One region of the Pseudarthrobacter sp. NPDC058362 genome, then DNA from elsewhere that is predicted to be linked to it. Evidence: riboswitches for the same ligand, from Rfam matches in the RefSeq annotation. Region 1 holds a riboswitch; each other region holds the start of a gene.
The links. A riboswitch is a leader RNA that binds a small molecule or an ion and turns the genes downstream of it on or off. The one in region 1 is predicted to bind cyclic di-AMP.
Positions count from the first base shown of each region.

Region 2: it holds a riboswitch for cyclic di-AMP, as region 1 does, so the genes downstream of both, ACFWIX_RS10620 (LysM peptidoglycan-binding domain-containing protein) here and ACFWIX_RS04810 (M23 family metallopeptidase) in region 1, are expected to answer to the same signal.
Region 3: it holds a riboswitch for cyclic di-AMP, as region 1 does, so the genes downstream of both, ACFWIX_RS13775 (hypothetical protein) here and ACFWIX_RS04810 (M23 family metallopeptidase) in region 1, are expected to answer to the same signal.

Region 1 is NZ_JBHXIW010000002.1:45,301-54,851, reverse strand. Features, by position in the region: gene fdhD (formate dehydrogenase accessory sulfurtransferase FdhD) at 1-718, opposite strand, end outside; gene ACFWIX_RS04840 (molybdopterin molybdotransferase MoeA) at 836-2,212, opposite strand; gene ACFWIX_RS04835 (DUF6457 domain-containing protein) at 2,209-2,502, opposite strand; gene ACFWIX_RS04830 (molybdenum cofactor guanylyltransferase) at 2,499-3,167, opposite strand; gene ACFWIX_RS04825 (HNH endonuclease) at 3,210-3,710, opposite strand; gene ACFWIX_RS04820 (NlpC/P60 family protein) at 3,923-4,681, opposite strand; gene ACFWIX_RS04815 (C40 family peptidase) at 4,834-5,490, opposite strand; cyclic di-AMP (ydaO/yuaA leader) riboswitch at 5,562-5,760, opposite strand; gene ACFWIX_RS04810 (M23 family metallopeptidase) at 5,875-6,696, opposite strand; cyclic di-AMP (ydaO/yuaA leader) riboswitch at 6,709-6,946, opposite strand; gene ACFWIX_RS04805 (metal-dependent transcriptional regulator) at 7,067-7,777, opposite strand; gene serC (phosphoserine transaminase) at 8,051-9,181, shown strand; gene ACFWIX_RS04795 (DUF3027 domain-containing protein) at 9,265-9,551, opposite strand, start outside.
Region 2 is NZ_JBHXIW010000004.1:192,839-202,389, reverse strand. Features, by position in the region: gene ACFWIX_RS10645 (glucose 1-dehydrogenase) at 1-269, shown strand, start outside; gene ACFWIX_RS10640 (DUF1810 domain-containing protein) at 291-743, opposite strand; gene ACFWIX_RS10635 (DNA alkylation repair protein) at 736-1,248, opposite strand; gene ACFWIX_RS10630 (TraR/DksA family transcriptional regulator) at 1,245-1,601, opposite strand; gene ACFWIX_RS10625 (coiled-coil domain-containing protein) at 1,633-2,967, opposite strand; cyclic di-AMP (ydaO/yuaA leader) riboswitch at 3,257-3,426, shown strand; gene ACFWIX_RS10620 (LysM peptidoglycan-binding domain-containing protein) at 3,430-4,245, shown strand; gene ACFWIX_RS10615 (YdiU family protein) at 4,330-5,814, opposite strand; gene ACFWIX_RS10610 (hypothetical protein) at 5,867-6,106, opposite strand; gene ACFWIX_RS10605 (universal stress protein) at 6,267-7,130, shown strand; gene ACFWIX_RS10600 (universal stress protein) at 7,142-8,008, shown strand; gene ACFWIX_RS10595 (ATP-dependent 6-phosphofructokinase) at 8,029-9,072, opposite strand; gene ACFWIX_RS10590 (glycosyl hydrolase family 65 protein) at 9,069-9,551, opposite strand, start outside.
Region 3 is NZ_JBHXIW010000007.1:92,938-102,488, reverse strand. Features, by position in the region: gene ACFWIX_RS13795 (SixA phosphatase family protein) at 1-220, opposite strand, end outside; gene ACFWIX_RS13790 (winged helix-turn-helix domain-containing protein) at 270-1,133, opposite strand; gene ACFWIX_RS13785 (response regulator transcription factor) at 1,749-2,489, shown strand; gene ACFWIX_RS13780 (sensor histidine kinase) at 2,490-3,989, shown strand; cyclic di-AMP (ydaO/yuaA leader) riboswitch at 4,100-4,278, shown strand; gene ACFWIX_RS13775 (hypothetical protein) at 4,284-5,057, shown strand; gene upp (uracil phosphoribosyltransferase) at 5,081-5,716, opposite strand; gene ACFWIX_RS13765 (phosphatase PAP2 family protein) at 5,729-6,547, opposite strand; gene ACFWIX_RS13760 (nucleoside deaminase) at 6,630-7,130, shown strand; gene ACFWIX_RS13755 (glycosyltransferase family 4 protein) at 7,173-8,282, opposite strand; gene ACFWIX_RS13750 (6-pyruvoyl tetrahydropterin synthase family protein) at 8,296-8,691, opposite strand; gene ACFWIX_RS13745 (zinc-binding alcohol dehydrogenase) at 8,700-9,551, opposite strand, start outside.

The sequences.
Region 1 (9,551 bases):
TCCCGGCGAGGGCCGCCTTCTGCACCAGTTCGAAGGATGCCCGCCCGGACACCTGCAGCACGGTCCCGCGCAGCGGGAGCAGCCCTTCCCGGAGGGCCCAGCCCACCACCTTGTCCACCGCGTTGTGGCGCCCCACGTCCTCGCGGAGGCACAAAAGCTGCGCGCCGCCGTCGTCCGTTATCCGGAAAAGTCCGGCAGCGTGCACTCCGCCCGTGTTGTCGAAGAGGCGCTGGGACTTGCGGAGCAGTGCGGGGAGGGACGCCAGGACGTCCGCGCCGATGCTGAGCGGATCCGCTTCCGGACTGTAGTGCGAGGATTTCCGGACCGCGTCCACGGAGTCCGTGCCGCAAATGCCGCAGGCGCTGGAGGTGTAGACGTTCCGTCCGGTGGCCGGCCGCGGCACGTCCGGCCGGAGCTGGGCCTCCACCACGTTGAAGGTCTGCATCCCGTTTTCGTCTTCGCCGGCACAGAAGCGGAGGGAGACGAGTTGTTCCGGCTCCCAGATGATGCCCTCGGCCACCAGGAAGCCGGCCACGAGGTCGAAATCGTCTCCCGGGGTGCGCATGGTCACGGAGTAGGAGAGGCTGTCCAGGCGCATCTCCAGCGGCTCTTCGACAGCCAGCACATCTTCGCGGTGCCGGACCGGGAACTCCAGGGCTTGAGGGCTGCCGTCCAAGACGTATTTATGCACCTTGCGGCGCTGCGTCACGCGTCCCATGGCCAGTTTCTTCCGTTCATGCCTCCATCATGGCAACGGCAGGGCCCGCGGTCCAAGCGCCGTCCAGCCGGCAAACGCCCGGCAGCCGGCGAGCCGCCGTCACCCGGTAAGCACTGCTCAGCCAAGGAGGGCGCTCCAGTCCACGGGGCCGGCGGGTTTGGCGTCCTTGCCGGTGCCGTCCTTCGCCGTCCTGGCTTTCGGGATCCTGGTTTTCGATTTGGCGTCCGGGTCAGGTGCCGCCGGAATGGGCGGGCCCCAGGGCAGCGCGAAGGCCGGCACCATCTCGCCCAGCTGCACCCCGTGCGGGGGCACCACCATGACGCCGTCCGCCGCGGCGAGGCCCCGCATCATCCCCGGCCCGGTGTGCTGGGCCGGGGACGCCATCCCGTAGAGCAGGCGGTAGGGCATCAGCCTGGTCCGGCCGGGATCGGGGTCGATCAGCGTGCCGCAGGGAACTTCCTGCACCTCCGGCAGCGTGCCGTGTCCCAAGGCTGCCAGCAGCGGCGCGCCCACGGTGGACAGCGCCATCATGGCGGCGAGGGGGTTGCCGGGAAGGCCAATCACAAACCGGCCGTCCTGCAGCTCCGCCAGCACGGCCGGGTGTCCCGGCCGCATCGCAACGCCGTCAATGACCAGGCGGCCACCAAGCTCGGCTACGGCCCGGCGGAGGTGGTCGGTGCCGGAGCGGCCGGTGCCGCCAGTGGTGATGACGACGTCGGCCGGCAGCCCGGGCGCGCCCGGCGCCTCCGGGACAACGTCCTCCAGGGCGGCCAGCCACTCCTCATACGAGTCGCCGATCCGCTGCCGTCCGCCCGGGATGCCGCCGAGCATCTCCACCACGGCAGGGAGCTGGGGGCCGAAAGTGTCGCGGACCGTGCCCGGCTCGGGAACGCCGTGCTCCACCACCTCTGAACCGGTGAGGATGAGCCGGACCACGGGTTTGCCCTGGACCTGCAGTTCGTCATAGCCGGCCAGGGCGGCCAGTGCCAGGTGGGCCGGGTTCAGGACCACGCCGGCTTTGACCAGGACGTCCCCTTCCTGGGCTTCCTCGCCGGCCTTGCGGACGTGCTGGCCGGTCCGCGGCTCCCCCGGCCGGGCGCTGCCGCCGGCGGTAAGGATGGGCAGACCGTCCTCGTCCTTGGCCAGGACCGCGCTTTCGGTGCGGAGCACGGCCTTGGCGCCGGGCGGGATGAGCCCGCCCGTGGCGATCGGGCTGGCTTGGTGCGGAACCAGCCGGGTGCCCGGCTCGGTGGTGATCCAAGGTCCGGTGCCGTTGACTGCCCAGCCGTCCATGGCGGATGACGCGTAGTGGGGCATGTCCTGCAGCGCCACGACGTCCCGGTCCAGCCGCCGGCCCAGCGCCAGTTCAAGCGCGACGGGTCCTGCGGGGATGGGCCCGGCCGCGTCGAAGGCGGCCTGCCGCGCTTCGGCCCATGTGTGTGCCGCGTGGTGGTGTCCGTGGTCCGCCGTTTCCCCCTGGGTTTCCCCGGTCATTCTCCGGGAGTCTCCGGCGCTTCGGCATCGTAGGCGGCTGCCAGCTTCTTGGCCACGGACAGGGCGGATTCCATCGCGGCGGCATCCACGATGCGGCCCTCACTGGTGGCGAGGCCCGCGGCCAGTCCGGCGATGAATGTGGTGAGGGGCGCTGCCGGGCGCACCACCGAGTGGGCCGCGACTCCGGCAAGGCTCAGGATGGCGTTGATGTCCACCTGGACATCCTCCAGTTCATAGGCCTGGAGCAGGGACCTGCACCATTCCTCGAGGGTTTCTTCCTGGCTTTTCACGGACTGCCTCCCAAGTTGTCTGCTGCCGCGCCGGTCCCGGGCTGTGGGCCGGGACCGGCGGCAATTCCTAGTGCGGCGGCATCATCCCAAGTGTCCACATCAGTGGTGGACCCGGCGGGGACGGTGACAAGCTGCAGGTCCAGACTAGCAAGCAGCGAGCGCACCGACGCGTTGGTTAGCGCCCCTTCGGCCGACAGGGCGTCCACCGCGTTTTGTAGCGCAGCCGTGCGATAAAAACCTGCCAAGGGCTGCATCCTGCCGTCCCTGGTGGCGGCGACCACGCCGTCGGGGACCTCCGCCGGCGCGGCAAGTTCCGCGAGAAGGCACACGACGGCGGCTTCAGCGTGCGGCATGTCGCAGGCGAGGACCAGGGTAAAGGCTGCCGGCGCCAGGGCCGGGTCATCGGCAAGGGCCGCCAATCCAGCCCCGATCGCGGCCGCCGGACCTGCGAAGGGAGGATCTTCGCGGCAGCACAGGACGCCGGGCGGCAGCATCCCCGGGTCCGGGCCCACCACTGCCCTGCGCGAAGCCCCTGCCGCAGCCTGCAGCGCGCGCTCAAGGAGGGTGCCGCCGTCGTAAACCAACGATTGCTTGGGCGTCCCACCCAGACGGGAGGAGCGCCCGCCGGCCAGGATCACGGCATCGAAGGCGTGCTGGTTGTCCATTCCCCTACCCTAGCCAATGGCAGCACGGCGGTGCCGAAAGTGTCAGGCAGCGCGTTCGGGAAGGAGGAAGGGATCCCAGTCGGGCGCAGGCTTCTCGAGTTCCTTAATCTGCCAGATGGTCCCATGGGGGGGCTCGGGAACGAACCGCAGCTTCCACCCCATCTCCGCGGGGGTGTGGTCCCCCTTGGCGTTGTTGCAGCGCAGGCACGCAGCCACCAGGTTCTCCCAGGAATCGGCGCCGCCGCGTGACTTGGGCTGAACGTGGTCGATGGTGTGGGCCGCCTTGCCGCAGTACGCGCAACGGTGGCCGTCCCGGCGCAGCACTCCGCGCCGGCTGACGGCGGTGGACTGGTTATACCGGGGCCGGATGTAGCGGTTGAGGAGGATCACGGACGGGCGGCCCAGGATTTCCTGCGGCCCCACGACGGGGTCGTCCCCTTCGGCCACCACGCTTGCCTTGCCTGTGAGCACAAGCACCAGCGCCCGGCGGAAAGTGATGACCGCCAGCGGTTCATATCCAGCATTCAGAACGAGAGTGCGCATGCACGTACCTCTTCACGGCCGCACCCGTCAGGGGCACGAGGGCCGGCTGCCCTCGGCATGTCCGGGCTATGGATCGACACCACCAGAGTAAACAAAGATTTGCGTCATCAGCTAATCCGGCACGGAAATGCGGGCACGCAAAAGCCCTCCCCAGTGAGGGGGAGGGCTTTTGGTGAGCTGTCGGCTGCCGGTGTCGCCGGCCGAGGCCGATGCTAGTCGACGCGGATGAAGACGGGGCCGGAGCCAACGTTCGCGCTGAAGACCACGGTCTGGTTGCCGTTGTAGCCGCCGTGCACTGCCTGGCCGTTGCCGGCGTAAACAGCGATGTGGGCTACGCCCGCGCCGCCGTCGGCGTAGTAAATGAGGTCACCGGGCTGCGCTTCGGCTGCGCTGACCGTGCGGCCCAGGGAGAGGTAGCCGGCAGGCCAGTCATGGAAGTTGATGCCCACGGCGGCCAGGGAGTTGGTCACCAGCATGGTGCAGTCCTGGCTAACACCAAGCTGGGCGTATGCAGCGGAGAGGATGGCTGCACCCTTGCCGCTGGCGGAAGCCTTCGGGGCCGCCGGCGCGGAAGCCGTCACCGTGGCCGTCACCGGCGCTGCTGCCTCGGGCTCGGGAGCCGGCTCGGCTTCCTGCACCTCGACAACGGGCTCTTCCTCCACAACGGGAGCAGCTTCGGTGGTGATGGCCGGCTTTTCGAAGCTGATGGAGATGGTGGACGCCGCCGAAATGGGCGCATCCACAGCGGACTCGACCGTCAGGGCCGAAGCCGGGGCCGAATCCCGCTGGACATTGGAGTCCGCAGCGTTGGCTGCGACGCCGCTGGTCAGGACAAGGCCGGAGGCGGCAGCGATGACTGCGGCCTGGCGGCCCATGCCGCCGGCATTGTCGCCCACGGTCTTGGCAATGACAGCAAGCGAGTTGGTCTTGGTGACCTCGGCGCGGTGCCGTGCGGTAGCACGAGTAGTCATGTTCTCTCTTTCGATTTCCTCAAGACCGCTATTAACAGCCCAGGGGCTGGGCGCGCCGGGATCTTGGGGGTACCCCGGCACCTCCCAAACGGGGATGTGCTGATTGGCGAAATACGTGTTTGAACCGGGCCTGCGGGCAGGCCCTCCTGAAACTACGGGTTGAGCGTGTAGTACACCGAGGAGCCGGTGGCGGCTACGGCGTGCAACAAGGTGCCCTGGCTGGGGTTCAGTGCGCTGACCATCATGCCGTTGCCAACGTAGATGCCCACGTGGGCACCACCGTTCTGCACCACCAGATCGCCCGGCTTGGGGGCGGCGGTGGGGGTCATGATGGACCATGCGTTGACGCGGGGGATGCTGATGCCGGCCTGGGCGTAGACCCACTGCGTGAAGCCCGAGCAGTCCCAGCCATTGGGAGAGGTGCCGCCCCAGACGTACGGGCGGCCAATGCCGGTGTAGGCGATACCGGCGATGCCGGAGGTGGAAGCGCCGGCAACTGCGCTTGATGCAGTCTCAGCGGCGGAGTCCGTGGTGGACTCCTCTTCCTCCGAGGTGGACTGCACCTGGACCGGCTCGATCTCCGGAGCAGCGGTGGTCTTGACCACCGGACGCTCGAAGGAAACCGTGGCGGTGGGAGCGGCCATGACGGCGGCGTTCTGCGCTCCGGACTCGGTGGAGGCCGAAATACCAGCGGTGGTGTCCGCTGCCGTGGCTGGCAGGCCCATGGTCAGAATGAGGCCCGAAGCTGCTGCTACGACTGCGGCCTGGCGGCCCATGGTCCCCGCATTGGCACTAACGGCCTTGGACACGGAGCCCAATGGGTTGGTGCGCACCGTTTGCGCACGGTGGCGCGCAGAATTATGACGTGAAGACACGAAGGATAGCCTCTCCCAATGCCTGCGAGGTGAGCTGTCGGATTCGGATGGGAGTCACCCGGCCGCGCGCTTCCAAGGAAGCTTTTACGGCTTAACCCCAAGGCCTTCCCACAAACAGAAGGCCAAAATTGGTTCCCCCGCCCCTGCCAGACGATGAAATGCGAACGGACCTTGAGCGGTGGCAGAGTTAGGCAATCCACTCAAGAGCGTCAACTTCGGAAAAGTTGACGCGTGTACGACGGTACAGGAATTAATAACCAATGTCACATTAAGGTCACGGGACGTCAGCGTGTTGCGAGAGCAAACCCTCAGTTCGGGCTAAAGCCAGCCGGTGGGATCGACAACCTCGCCGTTGACCTGCACCTCGAAGTGGAGGTGGCAGCCGGTGGAGGCGCCGGTGGTTCCGCTGTAGGCGATGACGTCGCCACGGCCCACAGTCTGCCCCTCCTGGGCGTTGAAGCCGGAGAGGTGGTTGTAGGTCGTCTCAAGTCCGTTTCCGTGGTCAATGACGACGCGGTTGCCGCCGCCGAAGTCGTGCCAGCCCACGAAGGTCACGGTACCGGTGGCGGCCGCCAGCACAGAGGTGCCGCACTGGGCCGCGAAGTCTTCGCCGCGGTGGAAGTCGCCGTAGCCTCCGGTGATGGGGCTCACGCGGTAACCGAACGGGGAGACCATGGTCAGGCTGGCCAAGGGTGCCCCCAGGCTGCCGACAGAGGCGGCGCGGGAGACGGCGCCGGCAGACTGGGCGCTCAGGAGCTGTTTCAGCTTGCCGTCCGGGTCCGCCTTGGTCACCACGGCGGAGCGGCTGAAGTCGATGCGGGCTCCCGCTTCGGCGGAGATTTCCGGCTGCTGCGCAGGCTGGGCGGCAACGGCGGGCACTACGTCCGTGGTACTGGTAGCCATCACGGGGCTGGTGGACGGGACAGTCACGGTCAGGACGAGGCCGGTGGCCGCCAGGGCGATTCCGGCTTTCTGCCCGATACCGCTCGCCGATGCGAACTCCGTGATCTGCCGGAAGGGGCCGCGCCGGCGGCGGGCTTCACGGTGGGGATCGCGGGGGCGCTCCGCGGAGATGACTTCCACAACCCGGGGGGTCGGTGAGGGGCCCGCAGCGCGGCGCCGGCCCCTGGAGGTCTGCATGCTCAAAAGAAGGTTTCCTCTCTGGAAAGCCTGCGAAGTTAGCTGTCGGATTCGGGTCAGAGAGTTCAAAGACCCGGTCCGCCGTAAGCAAACTTCTGCACAGAGCTATCCCGGGAGGATTTGCTGGAGAGGCTTGCTGCTGACGGACTTCACCCCAAGGCAGCCCCCGCTGCCGGTTGTGGTTCCCCCGCCTCTGCCAGTAAATGACTCGTGCACCTGATCCGCTGGCAGAGCTCGGCTCCGGATCAGGTAACGCTTGTGTATCAACGCTCGGGTTTTAACTATAGGGGCTTAAGCCCGTCAGTAACAATTCCGTTATAACCGTGTGGGCCGGGCCACGGCGGGGTACTAAGCGAGTCGCGCAGTGGCACTAAACCACGGTGACGAAGACGTGCGCGGCCACCTCGGGCGGCAGTTCGAGTGCGCCCTCAATCCCCGGTACCCGTACCGAGATGTAGTCCCCCACCCGCTCCAGCGATACCTTGGCGCCGGGCCGGATTCCGCCCTCATCGAGCTGAAGGAGGAGTTCGGGCTCCACCTGGATGGGTTCGGCAAGCCGACTGACGACCACGGCGGAAGCGGGCTGGTAGCCCTTCATCGCTTCGAGCAGGCTCACGGCGCCGTCAGGGGCTACCGGGCCGCTGCCGGCGGCCGCCGGCTGGTCGCCGAGGGCGTCGAGTCCCGGAATAGGGTTGCCGTACGGGGACTCCGTGGGGTGGTTGAGCAGTTCATAGATCCGCCGCTCCACCCGCTCGCTCATGACGTGCTCCCAACGGCACGCTTCGTCGTGGACGTACGCCCAGTCCAGGCCGATGACGTCGGCCAGGAGCCGTTCGGCCAGCCGGTGCTTGCGCATGACTTCGGTGGCCCGCTTGCGGCCGGTCTCGGTGAGTTCAAGATGCCGGTCACCGGAGACCACCACAAGTCCGTCGCGTTCCATCCTGCCGATGGTCTGCGATACCGTGGGGCCCGAATGGCGCAGGCGCTCCGCGATCCGGGCACGGAGGGCTACGATGTTCTCTTCCTCAAGCTCCAGGATGGTGCGAAGGTACATCTCCGTAGTGTCGATCAGATCCGTCATCAAGCTCAGCTCCTCGAGCGCAGTACCTTGCGTTGTCCCACCGTAACGCCTTCAGCCGGGCGTAGTCCGGTGAAAAGCTTAGCCTATTTTGAATTTGTCCGAATAGTCGCCCGGGGGCTGCCGGCTGACTGTCTCACTTGCTGGACTATGACGCACGCGGTTCCTGCCGGAACTCCCGTTCAGGCAGAATAAGGAGGGCCTGAGCCACCGCAGCCGGCCGCAGGCCAATCACCCGCCCGGACCATGCGCGTCCATGCCGAAACTGGAGCACCTGTGAGCGACAACAGCATCACTATTCCCGCCGACCTCCTGCCCGCGGACGGACGGTTCGGCGCCGGTCCTTCCAAGGTCCGCCAGGAACAGATCGATGCATTGTCCGCGGCTTCGAAGTCCATCCTTGGCACCTCGCACCGGCAGGCCCCGGTGAAGAACCTCGTAGGCTCCGTCCGGGAAGGCCTCAGCAGCTTCTTCCGCGCACCGGAGGGCTATGAAGTGGTTCTCGGCGTCGGCGGTTCCACCGCGTTCTGGGACGTCGCCACGTTCGGCCTGGTGGAACAGAAGGCCCAGCACCTCTCCTTCGGCGAGTTCGGCTCCAAATTCGCGGCCGCCACCAACAAGGCTCCGTTCCTGGACGCCTCATCCATCATCAACTCCGAGCCCGGCACCCGCCCGGCGCCGCAGGCCGAAGCGGGCGTGGACGCGTACGCCTGGCCGCAGAACGAGACCTCCACCGGCGTCTCCGCACCGGTTAAGCGCGTCGCAGGCGCCGACGAAGGCGCCCTGGTCCTGGTGGACGCCACCTCCGCCGCCGGAGGCCTGGACGTGGACGTGACCGAAAGCGACGTCTACTACTTCGCCCCGCAGAAGAACTTCGCCTCCGACGGCGGCCTCTGGCTGGGTCTCTTCTCCCCCGCCGCCATCGAGCGCGCGGCCCGCGTGAAGGCAAGCGGCCGCTGGATCCCCGACTTCCTGGATCTGCAGACGGCCATCGACAACTCGCGCCTGAACCAGACCTACAACACCCCGTCGCTGTCCACGCTCGTGACGCTGGACTCGCAGGTGCAGTGGCTCAACGCCAACGGCGGCCTTGACTTCGCCGCCTCGCGCACCGCGGATTCAGCGGGACGGATCTACCGGTGGGCCGAGGCTTCGGACTTCGCCACGCCGTTCGTCGTCAACCCGGACGAGCGTTCCAACGTCATCGCCACCATCGACTTCGACGATTCGGTGGATGCCGCCCAGGTGGCGAAGATCCTGCGCGCCAACGGCGTCGTGGACACCGAGCCATACCGCAAGCTGGGCCGCAACCAGCTGCGCCTCGCCACGTTCGTGGCCATCGAGCCCGCGGACGTCACCGCGCTGCTGGCCAGCATCGACTATGTAGTGGAGCGCCTGCGCAGCTAGCAGCGCAGGCGTTTAAGTACGACGGCGGCGCCCGGGTTTATCCCGGGCGCCGCCTTTGTCGTGATGCCGGAAGGTTGTAGCCGCTACGGTGCAGCAGCCCCGCCCTCCGGTGCGTCGTCGTCGTCCGCGTCAGCTCCGGCGGCCGGCGCGGAAGGTTCCTCCGCCGCCTCCTGTGGCTGTGATTCCTGTGGCTCCTGCGCCTGCGCGTCCTCGGGGCGGACACGTTCAGCCCACGGCACCCACTCTGGGGCGAGGATGGAGTCCTCGGACGGCAGCAGGCCCAACTCGTTCACAGTCACCGCCTTGGAACGCGAATTCCGGGTGAGCACGGCGTACCACTGCCAGCCGGCGTATCCGGGGAGCTTCGACT
Region 2 (9,551 bases), on a different contig from region 1:
TCAACAACTTCACCAAGGGCCTGGCCCAGCAGCTCGCGCCACAGGGTATCCGGGTCAATGCGGTGGCGCCGGGTCCCATTTGGACGCCGCTGCAGGTGAGCAGCGGCCAGCCGAAGGAGAAGCTGCCGGATTTCGGGCAGTCCACTCCCCTGGGCCGCGCCGGCCAGCCCGCCGAACTGGCACCCGCCTATGTCTTCCTGGCCTCACCGGAGTCCAGCTACGTGGTGGGCGAAACGCTCAATGTTAACGGCGGCAACCCCACCCCGTAGGACATACCCCGCCCGGGACCGCTATTTTCCACCGGTCCCGGGCGGTGCTGCGAGCAGCTCATCCGTCGCTGCGTCCGGCTCGCCGTCGAAAAATGTGGACAGGATAGTCTTGAAGACGGTCTCCCCGGGCGCTGCGCGAAGGAACAGCGTCATCGATGAGTGCAGCTTGCGCGCGTCGATCCCGCCCAGGATGTCCTCGGCGGAACGTCCACCATGGTCGCTGAGCTCCTGGGCGCAGTCCAGCAGCCGGGGCCCCAGTACCGGATGCGCCAGGTAGGCCCTCGCTTCGTCCAGCGACCCTATCGCGTACCGCTGCGACGTCGCGCTGTGGCCGAGCCCCGCAATCTGCGGAAACACGAACCACATCCAGTGGCTGCGTTTTTGGCCCACCTGCAGTTCGGCCAGTGCCTGCTGGAAAGTCCCGCCGCTGTCCTGGGCCGCCACGAAGCGGTCAAGGTTGTACGGGTCAGTCATGGTTCCCTCCGATCCGGGCCGCGGCCCGCAGCTGATGATCCGGGTCCGCCTGCCAGCGCGCCAGCACCGCGGCGGCCCGCTTCCGGTCCTGGCCCTCGAGTGCACCGAGTAAGGGATCCAGGACGTCGGTGATGAGCGGCTGCGCCAGCTCCGCAGTCATCGCGGACCTGAGGAACCCCTCGATGCGCGTCAGGTCCGTGTGCCGCAGCATCGAGATCCTGACCTGGAGCAGCACCACCGCGGCGAGCCTCCGCTCAAAGACGGGCCTGCTCCCGGGCTTCGGAACGCCCCAGAGCGCGGAAGCCAGGAACACGACCCCATGATGGTCCAGATCCGGGAACTTCCGCAGCGCATCCCTGACGGTTCCCCGCACTGCACCCACAGACGCCCCGTACGAGGCGAGGCTGCCACCCAGCCGCCCTTCGACCTCGTCCGCCCGGTACCAGGCGCCCTCGTTCTGCAGCGTCCGGTCGATAAACGCGGCCGCCTCCCGGACCGCCGTCACCTGCGCCCCGCCGCTGCATGCCGGATGCAGTAGGGCGTCCAGGGCCGCGCCTCAAGGCGGCCCTCCGCAATGGCCTCGCCGCACACGGCACAGACGCCGTAGGTGCCGTCCTCGATGCGGGCCAGCGCAGCCTCCACCTGGTCCAGGCCCGCGCTGCTTTGCCTAAGGAGCGCCGAAGCCTGGGACAGTTCAAAGGCGATGGTGGCGCCCTCGGGATCGTGTTCGTCATCCACGTTCGCGTTCTGTCGTGCCGAGTTCGCCGAGGCGATGTCCGCACGCAGGGCGGGCAGGAGCGCCACCTTGCGGGCGCGTTCTTCCTCCAGCATCAGCCTGAACCGCTCAAAACCGGGCATGCCCACAGCCTAGCCGCGGCCGCTGTAGACGTCAGTACCAGCCCACCGCCACCGAATGGCTCCATGCCCTGCAGGGCGATCCGTACCTGTCCCGGATGTAGCCCAGTCCCCATTCGATCTGGGTGCGGTAGTTGGTGAGCCAGTCGCTGCCCGCGCTTGAATACTTCCCGGGCGGGAGCGCCTGGGGAATCCCGTAAGCGCCGGAATACGGGTTGGTAGCCGTGGTCATCCAGTTCGATTCCTTCGTCCACAGCCGCGCCAGACAGAAGAACTGATCCTGCCCCCATCCAAACGACCCGAGCCTCCCGGACGCGTAGCTTTTCGCGGCGACCGGATCGTTCACGGCGCCGCCGGGAAGGGAGGGTACGACGACGGGCGGTGGCGGCGGAGCAACAGCCGGCGGCGGTGCGGGGGCAGGGGCGGCCGGGGCCGGGTCGGCGGCTGGCGGCGCCGGCTCCTCCGTCTCCGGTTCAGGCTGCATAGCGGACGCCGGTGGGCGGGGTGCCGGCCGGGCGGGGTCAGCCTTAGCGGCGTCCTCCGCAGCACGGCGGGCCTCTTCTTCGGCGGCGGCGCGCCTGGCAGCCTGGGCGGCCGCGTACGCGGCGAGTGCCGCCTGGCCCTGCCGGTAATCCTGCTCAACGGCCGCCGTCGTGCCTTTCAAGGAAGCGAGCTGGGCGGTCAGGGTAATGCTCCGCTTCTGTTCGGCGGCCACTTGCTCTTCCATGGCATCCCGGGCAGACCGTGCTTCCGCAAGCCGGGACTCCGCCTCGGCGGCGAGGCGGTCATGCTCGGTGCGGGCCCCCTTCTGCTGTCCTGCCAGGGCGGCCAGAACCTTTTCGGCGGCGCCGGCCCGGGAAACGAGGGCGGCGCTCCGGTCCCCCACGACCGAGACGACGTTGAGTCCGTGCAAACTGTCGGTTTCCAGCGCATCAAGGGCAAGGAAGAATTCCATGGTGGTGCCGCCGGTCTTGTACGACTGGACCGCGAGGGCGCCCAGTTCGTTCCTGCGTGCGGAAAGCTCGCCGGCCGCCCTGTCCACCTGCCTGTTCAGCGCGTCGAGCCTGGCCGCGGCGGCCGTGGCTGCCGCGTCCGCTGCAGCGAATTCCGCTGCCGCAGTTACGGCCGCGGCGCCGAGTTCTTCCGAGCGTGCCTGCAGGCCACCCAGGAGTCCGTGGATCCTGTCGACCTCCGCCGCCTTTGCGGACTCCGATTTCCGTGCGTGCTCAATGTCGCTCCACGATGGAAATCCGCCCGGCGGGTCCGTCGTTTCCGCCTGCGCGGGCAGCGCCGCGGCACCGCTGGCCACTGCAAGTGCCAGTAGCGCACCGCCGGCACGGGAGCGAACCGCAATAGTCAACCGGGACATAGTCCGGAATCCTACATCCTTCAAGAAGTGGTTGAGGGTTAAGGGCAGGCAAACGGAGGGTATCCGCGCGGCATTGTTACTTTGTGACGCGATTCACTATGCGGCGCGGGGTGTCGGGTGTCATGCGAGGTCAACGCGCATTAACCGACCAATCAAGACGATGGCGTAATCCGAGAGGAGGGCCTCGGATGTTATCCAAATGTGACATTCAGGTGGACGTCGGGTTACGGTCGAATGGTGTCCCTCCCCGATGGGACATTCCCACCAGCCTGCCGAGCCCTGCCGCTGGACCGGGATACCACCGTTTCCAACTGGCAGGGACGGGGGAACCAAGTTTCCACGGCCTCACCGAGGCCTAGGGGTTAAGTCGAAAGCCATTCCGCTGGCGCGGATGCTTCCGGCCGGGCATCTCCAGCCCGAACCCGACAGCTCACCCCGCAGGCATGGGAGAGGCGATTCACTGTGTCAAAAATTTCCACCACCGCCCGTCACCGTGCAACTCCGGCCGGCTCCATCACTGTCCAGGGCCTGGCCCGGACGTTCGGTCGTCCCGCACTGGCAGTAGCCGCGGCATCCGGCATTGCGCTCAGCGTCGGCGCTCCGGCCCATGCCGGCGTGAGCGGCCCGGATGCCACTGAAGCAGCGACGGTCCAGACATCCGCCGCACCCGCGGCCACCAACACGGCAGCTGCCGCCGCCACCGTCCACACCGTGGTCGCCGGCGACACCCTGGGCGCGATCTCCACCGCGTACGGCGTCACCCTGGCCGACGTCCTCGCGGTCAACGGGCTCTCCATCGACACGATCATCTACCCGGGCGACCAGATCGAGATCCCCGGCGCCGGAACCGCTGCAGCCGCGCCGGCTCCAGCCCCCGCCCCGGCGCCGGTCGAAACCACGGCGACTGCCCCCGCGAACACCGGAATGAACCTGTCCTACGCCTCCACCGCCCCGGCCGAAACCACCGGCACGGGCACCGGCGCAGCCATCCTGGCCTCCGCCTACAGCCAGATCGGCATCAGCCAGGACTGCACCGCCATGGTGGAGACCGCCCTGCGGTCGGTCGGCAAGAGCGTCGGCGACCTGGCACCCACCCAGTTCTTCCAGTACGGCACCGTGGTCTCCACCCCGGCTCCCGGCGACCTGGTCATCACCTCCGGCCACGTTGGCGTCTACGCCGGTGACGGCCAGGTTGTGAGTGGCGGCATCGACGGTTACAAGACCGACGTGCACTCCCTCAGCTGGCTCGGCGGCGCCTCCTTCGTCCGCGTGGCTTAAGCAGCACCATCCGTCCCAGGACGAAAAAGGGCGGTTTTCGGGAATCTTCCCGAAAACCGCCCTTGTCCTGTTTAAGCCTGCCGATCAGGTGCCGCAGAACGTCAGGTAATCGCCAAAACTTTCCGGAGCGCCTTCCTCGTACCGCTCCAGCCCCGGCCTCCCTTTGTAAGGCTCCGAAAGGACGGCGACGAGGCGCCGGAAGGGGGCAAGGTCACCTGCAGTGGCCGCAGCAAGGGCTTCCTCGACCAGGTGGTTGCGTGGGATGTAGACGGGATTGACGCCATCCATCAGGACGGCGTCCGGCCCCAGGGCCTGCCAGCGTTCCGCCCAGGCATCGAAAGCCGCAAGGTCGAGGACCATCCCGCGTGCCGCACGCGTATTCCCGCGGGCCGCGTCGCCAAGGCTGCGGAAGAACCGGGTGTAGTCCACCGGGCCGTCCTTGAGCAGGGCGATGACGCCGTCCGCCAGGCGGGACACCTCTTCCGCCTCCGGGCTTCCTTCCGGATGTCCGCGCAGACCGAGCTTTGCTGACATTCCGGCCGTCCAGGCATCGCTGTAGCGGCGGCGGAACTCCCCCAGCACTGCCACGGCCGGTTCCACGGCCCTTTCCTGGTCCTCATCGATCAGGGGAAGCAGCGATTCGGCTAACCGGGCCAGGTTCCACTCCGCCACCACGGGCTGGTTGGCGTAGGCGTACCTTCCGCCGGTGTCGATCGAACTGTAGACGGCGGCCGGGTTGAACGTATCCATAAAAGCGCAGGGACCGTAGTCGATGGTCTCTCCTGAGATGGTCATGTTGTCCGTGTTCATGACGCCATGGACAAATCCCACCAGCATCCATTGCGCCACCAGCGACGCCTGGGCTTCGACCACCGACCTGAACAGGGCCAGGTAGGGATTGCCCGCCTTCCCGGCCGCCGGGTAGTGGCGTGCGATGGCGTGGTCGGCGAGCCTGCGGAGCAGATCGATGTTATCGGTAGCCCGCGCGTACTGGAACGTGCCCACGCGCAGGTGGCTGGCGGCGACCCGCACCAGTACCGCCCCCGGCAGCATGGTCTCGCGGCGCACGGGACGGCCGGTAGCCACCACGGCAAGGGACCGGGTGGTCGGGATCCCGAGCGCGTGCATCGCCTCACTGACGAGGTACTCGCGGAGCATAGGCCCGACGACGGCGCGGCCGTCCCCGGCGCGGGCGAAGGGCGTGCGGCCTGAACCTTTGAGGTGGACATCGCGCAGCCCACCGGGCGTCCCGCCGTGCAGGGGAAGCTCGCCCAGGAGCAGGGCCCGGCCATCCCCGAGCAGCGGCGAATAGCCGCCGAACTGATGGCCGGCGTAGGCCATTGCTACCGGGGCAGCGTCCTGCGGGACCTCGTTGCCGACAAGGAATTTAGTGCCGCCCGGGCTGCGCAGGAAGGCCGGCTCTAGTCCCAGCTCCCCTGCGAGCGCCTCGTTCAGGACAAGCAGCCGGGGCTCGGGGGCCTCCTCCGCCTGCCACGGAACTGAAAGCTCAGGCAGGTCCTGGGCGAAACGGGAGTGAAAGCTGACGGTCGATTCCGCTACACCGGTCATGGGTTAACCCTAGCCCCGTCACATCCGGGGCGTGCCGTTGCTTTGCGGTCGCTCATGTGAGGGCGTGCCCGCCCGGAAACTCGCCGTGTTCGCCGGCTTTGGCTTCCTCCTGCAGGAGCGGGTCTTCCTGCCAGGCGTCCGGGTTTTCCTCCGCCGCCCCGGGATAGCTGTCCGGTTCGCTGTGGACAGGATCAAGTTCCAGGGAGGACGCGGCGCCGGGAGCCTCGTCCAGGATGACGTCCTGCTCCGGGACAACTTCCAGCTCGTCGTCCGGGAGGTTTTGCTCAGTCATGATGATGCCTTTCGTTAAGGACCAGCCAACAAAGTAAGCATACTGACGACTGCCTGGCTGTGTGAATTGCTGCCCGGAAGAAACGGGTGACTTTGGGCCCTACCCGCCAGTGGCGCTTCAGGGGCACGCTGGAGGGACACAGGCCCTAAAGGAGCAGCACATGGCAATCCGCAAACCCATTGCCGTAGGTACCAACGACACACCCCAGAGCCGGGCAGCAGTGTCTTGGGCTGCGCGGAGGGCGCACCGGGACGGGCTCCCGCTGGTGATCCTGCACGTCGTCGACGAGCGCTGGCTCTCAGAGCCTTATCCCTGGCGCGGCGTGCTCCAGGAGACGGGCGAACGGATCCTGGAGGCGGCGGCAGCCGGTGCCCGCGAATTCCCATCGCTTGAGGTCAGCACCCTGGTACTCACCGGTGGAGTAGGACGGTCTCTGGCCGGATTCTCGGACCGGGCGTCCATGCTGGTGGTAGGGTCCGGCAGCGGGCACCTCGGCGGCGTGTTGGCCGACCGGGCGCTGCAGGTGGCGTCGGCGGCGGAAGTCCCTGTCGCCGTCGTAGGAACCCTGGACACGGAAGACAGACACGGCGTGGTGGTCGGCGTCGACGGATCCGAAGAAGCTGTGCAGGCAGTGGCCCTCGCCGCGGCTGAGGCGGACCGCGAGGGCGACGAACTGACGGTGGTCTATGCCTACAGCCCGCCCGACCGGCTCCCGGACGCAGGTTTCACCCCGGAGCTCGTTGCGGACCTGATGGAAAAGGAGGAACGGATTGTCCTCTCCGAAACCGTTGCCGGGCTGATGGCCGACTATCCGGACCTGGTGGTTCACCAACGGCTCGAGTCCGGCCGTGACCCGGCGCAGAGTCTGGTCCAAGCAGCAGAGGGTGCACGGCTGCTGGTGGTAGGCGACCGGGGCCGCGGCGGAATCAGCCGGCTTGTCCTGGGCTCCACGGCGCACGGCGTCCTCAAGCGGCTGCCCTGCCCCACGATCATCACGCGAATTCGGCCAGTTAACCAGAAATGAGGACAGGATCCATGACATCCACCCAGCCCATCGCCGTCGGCATCAGCGACACCGAAGCCTCCAACGCGGCCCTGCTCTGGGCCGCGGCCCGCGCCAACCGCCGGAAGGTGCCGCTTGCCGTGCTCCACGTCATCGATGACCGCTGGATGGCCGGCGAGGCACTCCCCTACGTAGACGTCCTCCGCCAGTCCGGGCTGGACCTGCTGGAAAGCGCAGGCCAGCGGCTGCGCACGGCCGAACCCGGCCTGGACTTCACGCTTGACCTTCTCGAGGGAGGCATCGGGGCATCGCTGGGCGACTACGCGAAAAAGGCATCGATGCTGGTGGTGGGTTCCAGCAGCCATGCGCGCGGTGCCCTCACCGACCGCGCACTCCAGGTAGCGGCAACAGCGGAATCGCCGGTCGCCGTCGTGGGTGTCCACGCCGGCGAGGGTACGGGCGTTGTGGTGGGCGTCGACGGGTCCCGCGAGTCCACCCAGGCCGTAGCTTTCGCCGCCGCGGAAGCGGACCAGCTGGGTGAGGAACTCACCGTGGTATACGCCTTCACCGGCCCGAACCGCTGGATCAAGGCTGGGCTGCCCTCCAGCAGCTTCGCCGAGCTGGTGGTCGAGGAAGAACAGATCGTCCTTTCCGAAGAGGTGGCCGGTGTCCGGCAGGACTACCCGGGCTTGGTGATCAAAGAAGTCTTGGAAACGGTCATGGAACCCGCGGACGCCCTGATCAATGCTGCATCGGGGGCCCGGCTCCTGGTGCTGGGGAGCCGTGGCCGCGGCAGCTTCGGCCGGCTCCTGCTCGGGTCCACGGCCCACGGCGTCCTGACGAGTCCACCCTGCCCCACCGTCATCACGCGGCTGAAGAAGTCCGCCCACAAGGACTGAACGGGCGCGCGGCCGAACGCTCAGCCGAACAGGACCGCGGCCTCCTGGTACCTTACCTCCGGGACGGTCTTGAGCAGGCCGAGCGCCTCCTCAAGCCCGACGGTAACGATGTCCGTCCCCCGGAGGGACACCATGGTTCCCCATGAGCCGGCGGCGGCGGCCGCCACTGCGGCCATGCCCAGGCGGGTGGCGAGTACACGGTCGTAGGCTGTGGGTTCGCCGCCACGCTGGATGTGTCCCAGCACGGTGGACCGCGTCTCCAGGCCCGTGAGTTCCTGGAGCTGTTCTTCCAGGAGCTTCCCGATCCCGCCGAGCCGTGGCCGGCCGAATGTGTCCAGCCCGCGGGGCGCGTAGGGCGCTGCTTCCCCCAACGGGGCAAAGGCCTCGGCCACCGCCACCAGGGGTGCCCTGCCCCTGGCGTGGGCCGACACGACCCATTCCGCCACCTGCTCCAGGGACACGGGGTGCTCAGGGATCAGGATCGCGTGGGCGCCGGCGGCCATCCCGGCATGGAGGGCGATCCAGCCGGCATTGCGGCCCATGACCTCGGCGACCATGCACCGGTGGTGTGACTCGCCGGTGGTCCGCAGCCGGTCCATCGCCTCCGTGGCCGTCTGCACGGCCGAATCAAAGCCGAAGGTGTAGTCCGTTGCGCCGAGATCGTTGTCGATCGTCTTGGGTACCCCAACGACCTTGACTCCCTGATCGGACAATTCCTTGGCTGCGGCCAGCGTCCCCTCCCCGCCCACGGCGACCAGGCCCTCAAGCCCGTTCCGTGCCAGGCTTTCCCGCACCGCGTCCGGGCTGCCGTCGCGGAGCGGGTTGGTGCGGGAGGTACCCAGGAACGTGCCGCCTCGCCGCGACATGCCGCGGACGCTGAGCCGCGGCAGCGGAACAACATCCTGTTCCAGGACGCCGCGCCAACCGTCCCGAAACCCGAGGAATTCGTAGCCGTGGACCACTTCGCCCGCCAGCACGGCACCACGGATGACGGCGTTCAGACCCGGGCAGTCGCCGCCGCTGGTGAGGATGCCCAGCTTCTTCAGTGAGCCCTGGTTGTTCATTGGTTCTCCTCACCGCCGGTGGGGCGGCGTTGTCCGGGGATACGGAAGGTCAGGTCCTCGCCGGGCGCCAACAGCCAGTCAGTCCCGTTGACGCGCACCGCCACGGGTCCGGCGTCGCCCGCTGCCGATGCAAGGCGCATCCCGTCACCTTGGAGCCGAACGACCAGGACGTGGTTCCGGTACCGGAAGCCGAAGGCAACGGCCCCGATTCCGGCCGGCATGCTGGGTTCAAAGACCAGCGTGTCCCCGTCAAGGCGCAGCCCGGCAAAGCTGCGCTGGATGACGTCGATTGTGCCGGCCATGGCGCCCAGGTGGATGCCCGCACGGGTGGTTCCGTGCTGCGTATCGTCGAGATCGGCGTCGAGCGCTTCCCGAAAGCTCTCCCAGGCGCGCTCAGGATCCACGCCGGCCAGGACAGACGCGTGCGCCACCCTGCTGAGCGTCGATCCGTGGGCGGTCCGCGCCAGGTAATACTCGAT
Region 3 (9,551 bases), on a different contig from region 1:
GTTCCGAGCACACCCACGTGCAGGTCTGCCGGGTGCGCAGCGCGCTGGAACATAAGATGAAGTCCGGCACGATGTTGTGCTTGAGCAGCCATCGGCCAGCCAACGGCGCTTCACGGTGGCCCCGCTCCTCAAGGGGGCGTTCGTGGTCCGCGACGCCGCCGGGCCAGTCGGCCTTGGCATGCCGCATCAACACAAGACGCCGCAGATGGTGCTCACTCATGGCCCCAGCTTAAACCAAACCGCGGCGGCCAATGCCGGGAGGGCCCCAGCTAGATCGAGTATTCCGGAGCGGCCCAGACAACAACCTCGGGGTGCTCGTAGAACCGGTAACCCTGGCCCCGCACCGTGCGGACGGTGTTGGCGAGGCGGCCCAGCTTGGAGCGAAGGCGGCGGATGTGGACGTCAATGGTGCGCTCGTTGGGCACCTCCTCGGCGTTGCGCCACAGGCCCTCGAGGAGCTCGTCGCGGCCGACGGTACGGGTGCCGTTCTCCACGAGGTAGTTCAGGAGTTCGAATTCCTTGAAGGTGAGGTTCAGGGATTCGCCGTCCAGGTGCACTTCGCGGCGGGCCAGGTCGATCAGGACGCCGGAGGGACGGGGCTCCTGCTGCGCAGGACGCGGGGTTTCGGTGCGCTGCCGGGCGTTGACGGTGGGGTCACCGAACGTTGAGCGTACGACGTCGAGGGCGGAACCGGGGGTACCGGCGGGGGCAACGGCAACTGCTGCGTAGCTTTCGGCACCGGTCACGAGTGACTGGGCGTAGGCGCGGATTTCCTGGGCGAGCTTGGCGATGGAGGTGCCGGCTGCTGCAGCGGTTTCTTCATCGATGCCCATGTAGAGAACGAAGCCGCGGGCCACGTTGTCGTTGGCAACGGGGCGGACTGCGTTGGGCCCGGCCACCACGGGAGTGGGAGCCGTCATGGGCGCGGATTCTGCCGGCGGGACCGCGCGGAGCTGGCCGTACGAGTTGGGGTTGTAACCCTGGGGAACGTAGCCCGGGGCCGGGAAGCTGTTTCCGGAGCCGACGGGAGCGGTCGCCGGACGCTGCCCGAAACCGGGGCGGAATCCGGTGGACTGGGCAGCCTTGGCGGCGTTACGGACGGAGATGTGGACGTATCCGGATGCAACTGACATGAATGCTTACCTCAATGTGAATGGCCGTCATCGCGGCTCGAATGCTGGGTCCCCGCAATGCTGGGGGAGGGGCGCCCGACGCTGGGCTAGTTGGGCGAATGCCTAAGAACTTCGGAGGGTGGGAAGGTCAGGCGTGCATTCGGCAACAGCGCATCTCGGCGGCAGCAGGTGTGCTGGGCCAAATATCTGCGGCTGCAGGTGCTGTTGAGTTCTTGTTCACATTGGAAGTGTGACGCGTAACAATGCCAACTTGCAAGTAACAATGGACGAAACCGTCCGCATTATGAGACGAAATGGGCTAATGTGCCGTAGATCACGATTCCGGTACTCGGCGGTAACCGTGCTGAAAATGCCATTACCCGGCGGTAACCGAGACACATGCAGTGCTTTGTTCGGTCAATGGTCCCGTAAGAACGTTTTAATTCATTATCCCGCCGAAGCGTGAAATTGCCCTCTCTACGAGGGTCCGCTGTCCAGCCGGACCCGGATTTGGACTCCCCTAGGACACCATGCGGACGGCACCCGGGCGTCCGGCTGCGCCATTACGCCGGGATTCACAGCCGGCTCACAGGAAGACCCAAGCCCGGCAATAACGAGCAATCGGAGAGTTGTTGCATGGGCACCCTGCACTCCATGACCAACAACCTGCCGCAGCTCTCTCATCCGGACGGCTCCCCCATCCGTGCCCTGGTGGTTGATGACGAACCCAGCCTCGCCGAGCTGATGAGCATGGGCCTGCGCATGGCCGGCTGGTCGGTGGCCGTTGCCGCCGACGGCCCCCAGGCCGTGAAGCTCGCCAAGGACTTCCGTCCCGACGTCCTGGTGCTGGATGTGATGCTCCCCGGGTTCGACGGTGTTGAGCTCCTGGGCAGGGTCCGGGCCTTCGCGCCTGAAGTGCCGGCGCTGTTCCTTACTGCCAAGGACGCAATCCAGGACCGCATCGTGGGGCTTGCGGCCGGCGGTGATGACTACGTCACCAAGCCGTTCAGCATGGAAGAGGTACTGCTGCGCCTGCACCGCCTGGTGCAGCGCTCCGGCGTGGCCGCCATGGACACCGCCGAGCTCGTGGTCGGAGACCTCGTCCTGAATATCGACACCCGCGAAGTAACCCGCGCCGGCGACCAGGTCCAGCTCACCGCAACCCAATTTGAGCTGCTCCGTTACCTCATGGAGAACCCTAAACGCGTGATCAGCAAGGCCCAGATCCTGGACCGGGTGTGGAACTACGACTTCGGCGGCCAAGCCAACATCGTGGAACTGTACATTTCCTACCTGCGCAAGAAGATCGATGCCGCCCGCCCGCCCATGATCCACACCGTCCGGGGTGCCGGGTACGTCATCAGGCCGGCGGACTAGATGACATGCTCGCCGCACACCCCCGACCCACGGAGTTGGCGGAAGCCCGCCACCTGGCACCTCCGCACGCGGCTGACCGCCTTGGCCATGGGCCTGCTCATCGCGATCTGCGGGGCAGTGGGCGTGATCAGCTACGCCTCGATGGACACCTTCCTGACCCACCAGCTTGACGGCCAGCTGACCCAGGCGGCGGATCGGGCCAACGATCCGGGCCGGCCGCACATGGACGGAGCCATCGGGCGGGACCCGCTGGATGCCCGGGGACAGAGCGTGGGCACGTTGAACGCGCGCATCGTGGACGGCCAGGTCAACAGTGCTGGCTTCCTGGCACCGGACACCACACGATCACCCCTCTCGGCGGCGGACAAGGAGGCACTCCTTGCGCTGACGGCGGGCTCCGCACCGGTGGACCGGAAGCTGTCCAACGGCAACTACCGTCTGGTCGCGGCCCAGACCTCCTTCGGCGACGTTCTGGTGACCGGCCTGCCGCTCAATGCCAAGGAAAGCACACTGGCCTCCCTGGTGTGGACCTTCCTCCTGGTATCGCTCGGGGGGCTGGTGCTGGTCGGCTTCGCCGGCACCGTTCTGATTCGCCGCACCATGAGGCCGCTGGAGCAGCTCTCCGCGGTGGCCACCAAGGTTTCGCGCCTTCCGCTGGACGCCGGCGAGGTCGCCCTGGCGGTGCGGGTGCCGCCGTCGAACGCCAATCCCGGAACTGAAGTGGGCAGCGTAGGCCACGCGCTGAACCTCATGCTGGACAACGTGGCCAACGCGCTGCAGGCGCGGCAGCGGAGCGAAACGAAAGTACGGCAGTTCGTGGCGGACGCCTCGCACGAACTGCGCACTCCCCTCACCGCGGTCCGCGGGTACACCGAGCTGCTCCGCCTGACCGAGCATTTCACCCCGGACGGAGAACGGTCGCTGGCCCGCGTGCAAAGCCAGTCCGAGCGCATGACCGCCCTCGTGGAGGACCTGCTGCTGCTTGCCCGGCTGGATGAGGGGCAGCCGCTGAAGCTGGCGGACGTGGACCTGACCCAGCTGGTGGTCGAGGGCGTCAGCGACGAAAAGGTGATGGCGCCGGGGCACAACTGGCGGCTGGAACTGCCCGGGGAGCCGGTGGTGGTAAACGGCGACGCCGCGCAGCTCCGACAGGTCCTGATGAACCTGCTCTCCAATGCACGCAAGCACACACCGGCCGGCACCACAGTGGTGGCGGGCGCCCGGCTGGCATCCGCGGACACGGCGGAGATCACGGTAACGGACGACGGCGGCGGCATTCCACAGGAGTTCGTGGACCAGGCCTTCGCCAGGTTCGCCCGCGCAGACGCGGCGCGCAAGGGCGTCGGCGACCAGCCCGGTGCGGCCGGAACCGAGGGGACCAGCGGTCTTGGCCTGTCGATAGTGCAGTCCATTGTGGAAGCTCATGGCGGGACCGTCAGCGTTGAGTCACGCGCCGGCTGGACGAGGTTCGCGGTAAAGCTGCCCACTACGCCCCGATGAGGTGGTTAGACAATGGCGACGCGCCGCCGTCGTGATCCCTGTTACCAAAATGTGACTTTGCCGTAGATCTCCTGTACCGTCGAGTGAGTGCGCTTCCGTTCGTGGCGCATGTCCGGATGACGCCGAGCTCTGCCGCTTCCCGGACTCCGATAGACCGATGGCAGAGGCGGGGGACCCACCGTCCCGGGCGATTTCAGGCCCTTGGGGTTAAGCCAGCACGTGAATGTTCCGTGCGGCCGGATGCCCTCATCCGAACCCGACAGCTAACTCCGCAGGTGTGAGAGGCGATCCATCATGTCTGAATTCCAGGTAGCACCGCGCCCAAAATCCGGCGCATCCAGCCGCGCGGACGCGCGCGCCGCCAAGCGCTCCCGGCGCGGCACCTTCCCTGCACTGGGTAAGAGGGCTGCCGTGCTGGCCGCGTCCTGCGCACTGCTGGTGGGCGTTGGTGCAGCAGGCCAGGCCACCGAGTCCATGACGCGCACTTCGTCCACCGAGGCCACCGCCACGCAGCTCTCCCCCAATGAGCAGCAAGCGCAGCTGGGGCTCGAGAAGAGCGAACTGCAGGCCGCCGCGGCGGAAACGGCTGCTGAACAGGCTGCCGCTGCCAAGACTGCAGCAGAGAAAGCCGCCGCCGCGAAGACTGCTGCAGAGAAAGCCGCCGCCGCCAAGGCCGCTGCTGCGAAGGCTGCCGCTGAGAAAGCCGCGGCCGAGAAGGCCGCTGCGGCAAAGGCCAAGGCCGCGAAGCCGGCTGCCGTGAATGACCCCGCAGGCGCGCAGGCTTACGCCGCAAGCCAGCTGGCGAGCTACGGCTGGGCGCCGGACCAGATGCAGTGCCTGAAGACGCTGTGGACCAAGGAATCCGATTGGAAGACCACGGCGACCAACCCCAGCAGCGGCGCGTACGGAATCGTCCAGTCGCTGCCTGCCGAGAAGATGGCAAGCGCCGGAGCCGACTACGTCACCAACTACCGCACTCAGATCAACTGGGGCCTGGACTACATCCAGGAGCGCTACCAGTCACCGTGTGGCGCGCTGAACTTCCACTACGCCAACAACTGGTACTAAACCCGGCCAGCTACTGAACCAGGCTAACCTGCGATGCCGTACAGGCGGTCGCCGGCGTCGCCCAAGCCGGGAACGATGTAGGACTTCTCGTTGAGCTTCTCGTCGATGGAGGCCAGCACGATAGTCACGTTGGCGCCGGAAAGCTCCTCCTCCAGCTTGGCCAGGCCCTCCGGGGCGGCCAGCAGGCAGATGCAGGTGACGTCCGAGGCGCCTCGCTTGAACAGGAACTTGATCGCCTCGCGGAGGGTTCCGCCGGTGGCCAGCATCGGGTCCAGCACGAAGATCTGGCGGTCCGTCAGGTCCTCCGGCAGGCGTTCCGCGTAGGTAATGATGTCCAGGGTTTCCTCGTCACGGGCCATGCCCAGGAAGCCCACCTCTGCCGTGGGGACCAGTTTGGTCATACCCTCGAGCATGCCGAGGCCGGCGCGAAGGATCGGAACCACCAGGGGCGTGGGCTTGGTGAATGCGGTGCCCACGGTGGTGCTGACGGGGGTCTCAATGGTGACCTCTTCGGTGCGGACCTCGCGGGTGGCCTCGTATGCCAGCAGCGTGACCAGCTCTTCCGTCAACTGCCGGAAGACCGGCGAGGGGGTGTTCTTGTCCCTCAGGACGGTGAGCTTGTGGGCGACCAAAGGGTGGTCAACAACGAGAGTGCGCATGGGTCAAAACTATCACCCGGCGTGATGGTCTCCCGGGCCGCGGCCGGCAGCAGGCTCGCTGTGGTCCCCGTGGCGGTCCCGGCCGTGGTCGTGGATTTTCTCTGCCACGACATCCCGCACCACGGGGTGGTCGAACGTGGGAGCGGGACCGACGTGTTCCTTGCGCCTGGTCAGGTGAAACAGCCTGTGGGCCAGGATCACCAGGCCCACCCATGCACCACCCAGCAGCCATCCAGCGGTGACGTCTGTGAGCCAGTGATGGCCTAGGAACACCCTGCTCAGACCCATGGCGATGATGAAGATCACGCCCGCGGTGATGGCCGTGACGCGCACCCAGAGTTGATGGAACTGCAGGCACAGGACGTAGAGCAGCACGCCAATGACCACCGTGGTGTTAAGCGTGTGGCCGCTTGGGAATGACGGCGAGTGCTCAAACGGCGGGACGGCTTCCGAGTGGTCCGGCCGGGTCCGCCCAACCAGCCGCTTGCCGACGGTGGTGGCGTAGATGGAGACGGCGGCAGCACCGCCCACCAGGATGATTGGCCGCCACGTCCTGCTGAGGAAGGTCAGCCATGCGGTGAGAATGCTGGCCAGGATGGGCATCCCGACGCCACCGCCGATATTGGTGAAGCCGGTGACGACGGCGTCCAGCTCCGGGTTCCGGAGGGTCTGTGAGTACTCCAGCGCCGGAATGTCGAGGTTGGTGAGACCTTCGTCGTCCACCACGTTCGAATAGACCTCTGCTCCCAGGAGCGCGAGTGCCACCACCAGGCTGCCGCCGATGAGCATTGTCAGCCAGAGGGCGGCATAAGGTTTTATCCATTTGTCCATGCGGTCTTTGACAGTGCTCACTGTGCCTCCCGGCGGATGGTCGTCACGGGCTCTGGGTATCCTTCGAAACTATCATTGAGCCATGGTCTCCGCAGGAAAATCACACCACGAATGGATGGGCCTCGCCCTGGCGGAGGCCCGCCGCGCCCTTGCCACGGCCGACGTGCCGATCGGCGCCGTGGTCATAGGTCCCGACGGCGGCGTGCTCGGTTCCGGCCGCAACCAGCGGGAAGAACTGGGCGACCCCACCGCACATGCAGAGGTGGTGGCGATCCGCGAGGCCGCGGCCCGCCTCCGGGAACGCGCTCGACTGAGCGGCGGCGCAGACGACGGCTGGCGGCTGGCCGACTGCACGCTGGTGGTCACCCTGGAGCCCTGTGCCATGTGTGCGGGCGCCATCGTGTTGTCGCGGATCCCGCGGGTGGTGTTCGGCGCGTGGGACGAGAAGGCCGGGGCGGCAGGTTCGGTGTTCGACGTCCTCCGCGAGCGCCGTCTCAATCATTGGGTGGAGGTCTACCCGGGCGTCCGCGAGGCCGAATGCGCCGCGATTCTGCGGGAGTTCTTTGCGGCCCACCGGGTGTAGGGTCCCGGACCGGGCTGGTTTTCCGCCCCCGGAACTTGGGGTTCAGCCCCTCACCGCTTCGAGGACCGTGCGCGCCGTGTGCTGCCAGTCCGGCAAGCGCGTGCGGGCGTCGAACGCTGCCCCGCGCCACTCAGCCCGCAGCTTCGGGTCTTCCAGCCAGCGGCGTACGACGGCGGCCAGCTCGCCCGGACTTTCCGGCCCGCCCGGGGTGAGGGGAACCGCGGCGCCCGCAAGGACCGGATGTTCGGAGTCGCCGGGCCGCGGTATTCTGTGGCCGAGTGCTTCCACGGCACCGGTTCCGGCCCGCACCACCACCGGAATGCCTCGGGCCAAAGACTCCGTGACCGACATGCCAAAGGCTTCCTCCCGCGATACCAGAAGGCTCAGGCTGGCGCGTGACCACTCCTCCGCCAATGGTGCGCCGGTCAGTTCTCCCGTAAGCCTTATTCGGTCAGTCAGTCCCAGTCGTTCCACTGCGTCCCTGACCTGGCCGGCATAGCCAGCATCCGCCTGGTCCGAGCCTACTAACGCTGCCGTCCAGTCCAGGTCCTGCAGCTTGGCCAGCGCCTGCACCATCAGCAACTGGTCCTTGTTCGGCAGGAGTGCCGCAACCATGACAAGGTGGGGAGGATCCGACCCAGGGGCCAGCGGCGCCGGCTCCGTTCCGGGCAGGGCCACGCGGATGCTGTGGATGCCGTGCCTTTCCTGAAGAGTCCGGGCCGCTGTAGTGCTGGTGCAGATCAACCCGGCTGCCGCTTTCAATGCCCGCGCTTCGCTGTCCAGGGATGGGCTGCCGGGCGTCTCCGGACCCACGGGACCGGCGTCGGGAACCGGCATGTGGACCAATATCCAGGGCGGCCGCCCCGTCTTGGCACCGGACTCCAGTTCGTCCGGTGCACCCACCGCAACCAGCCCGTCCACGATGACCACGGCTTCGCCGGGACCGTACTCGGGGCTCCGGGCGCCCAAGAGGCTGCCGAACCGGCGTCGTTCGAGGGCGGAGGCGGCCGGCCACGACCCTTCGACGGGAACTATCTCGACCTCGCTGCCGAGGCCGCGAAGACCCTCCGCCAACCGGGAGTTATAGACGTTCCCGCCGGAATGGTGCCGGATGTTGCCCGGGACCAGCAGCCGGATAGGCGGCGCGTTCATAGTGGTCGACGGGTCAGCTGGCGAGGTCCAGCGAAAAGGTGGCCCAGGCATCCGGATTTTCGCGGAGGGTGACGTCGATCCCGGCGAGCTGGGCGCCGTCGTCGGACTTTCCGACCTCCCGCGCGACGCGCTGGGCAACATACTCGGCGAGGGCCTCGGTGGTGCTGAGTTTGCCCGCGAAGTCCGGGTGTTCATCCAGGTTGCGGTAGTTCAGGTCCGCGAGGACCTCCTCGATGATGGTTCCGGCGGCGCCGATGTCCAGAACGATCGCGTCCGCGTTCAACGCACGACGGCGGAAGGTCACCTCTGCCACGAAGGTTGCCCCATGCAGCCCCTGGGCAGGGCCAAAAACCTCGCGGGGCAGGCTGTGGGCGATCATGAAGTGGCGTCGGACGGTCAGGCTGAACATTCGTTACCTCAGGTTCTGTTGCTGGAGTCGGTGGGAAATTGCGTGGCGGCCGGGTATTCGATCACATGGCAGAGGGCGTCGCGGCTGCCGCATGCGAGTTCCTTGACGACGGCCGGGAGGTCCTCGAAGGGTGAGGACCCGGTCAGGAACGCGTCAAAAACTGGGTCGGCAAGGAGCGAAACGGCCAGGTTCAGGCGGTCCGCGTTGGTGCGGCGGTGGCGGCGCGCGCGGGCGACCACGCCCACCTGGCTGGCCCGGATGGACAGGCGCCGGGCGTGGAAGTCCTCCCCCAGCGGTACCGTGACTTCGCGGTTGGCATACCAGGACATTTCGATGACATCGCCCTCGTCACCGGCCAGCTGCAGGCTGCGCTCGAGGCCCTTCTGGGAAGCCGAGCAGTGGAACACGATGTCGCAGTCGGCAGCTGCTTCATCAGGGCCGACGAAATCCACGTCCAGGGCGCTGGCGAGCTGCTGCTTCGAGGGGTCGAGGTCCACAAGCTGCAGGCGTTCCAGCGGGAACGAACGGAGGAGCGTGGAAACCATGCCGCCCACCAGGCCCGCGCCGACCACAGCCACCCTGTCCCCGAGCCGGGGACCCGCCTCCCAGAGGGCGTTGATGGCTGTTTCAACAGTGCCGGTAAGGACTGCGCGTCGTGCGGGAACGTTGTCCGGGATCTTCGTGAGCGATTCCACCGGCACGACGTACAGGTCCTGGTGCGGGTTGAGGCAGAAGACGCGCTGGCCCTTCCACTCCTCGGGGCCGTCCTCAACGATGCCGACCGAGAGGTAGCCGAACTTCACCGGTCCCGGGAACTCTCCTTCCTGGTGCGGTGCGCGCATTCTGGTGGCGACCCGCGG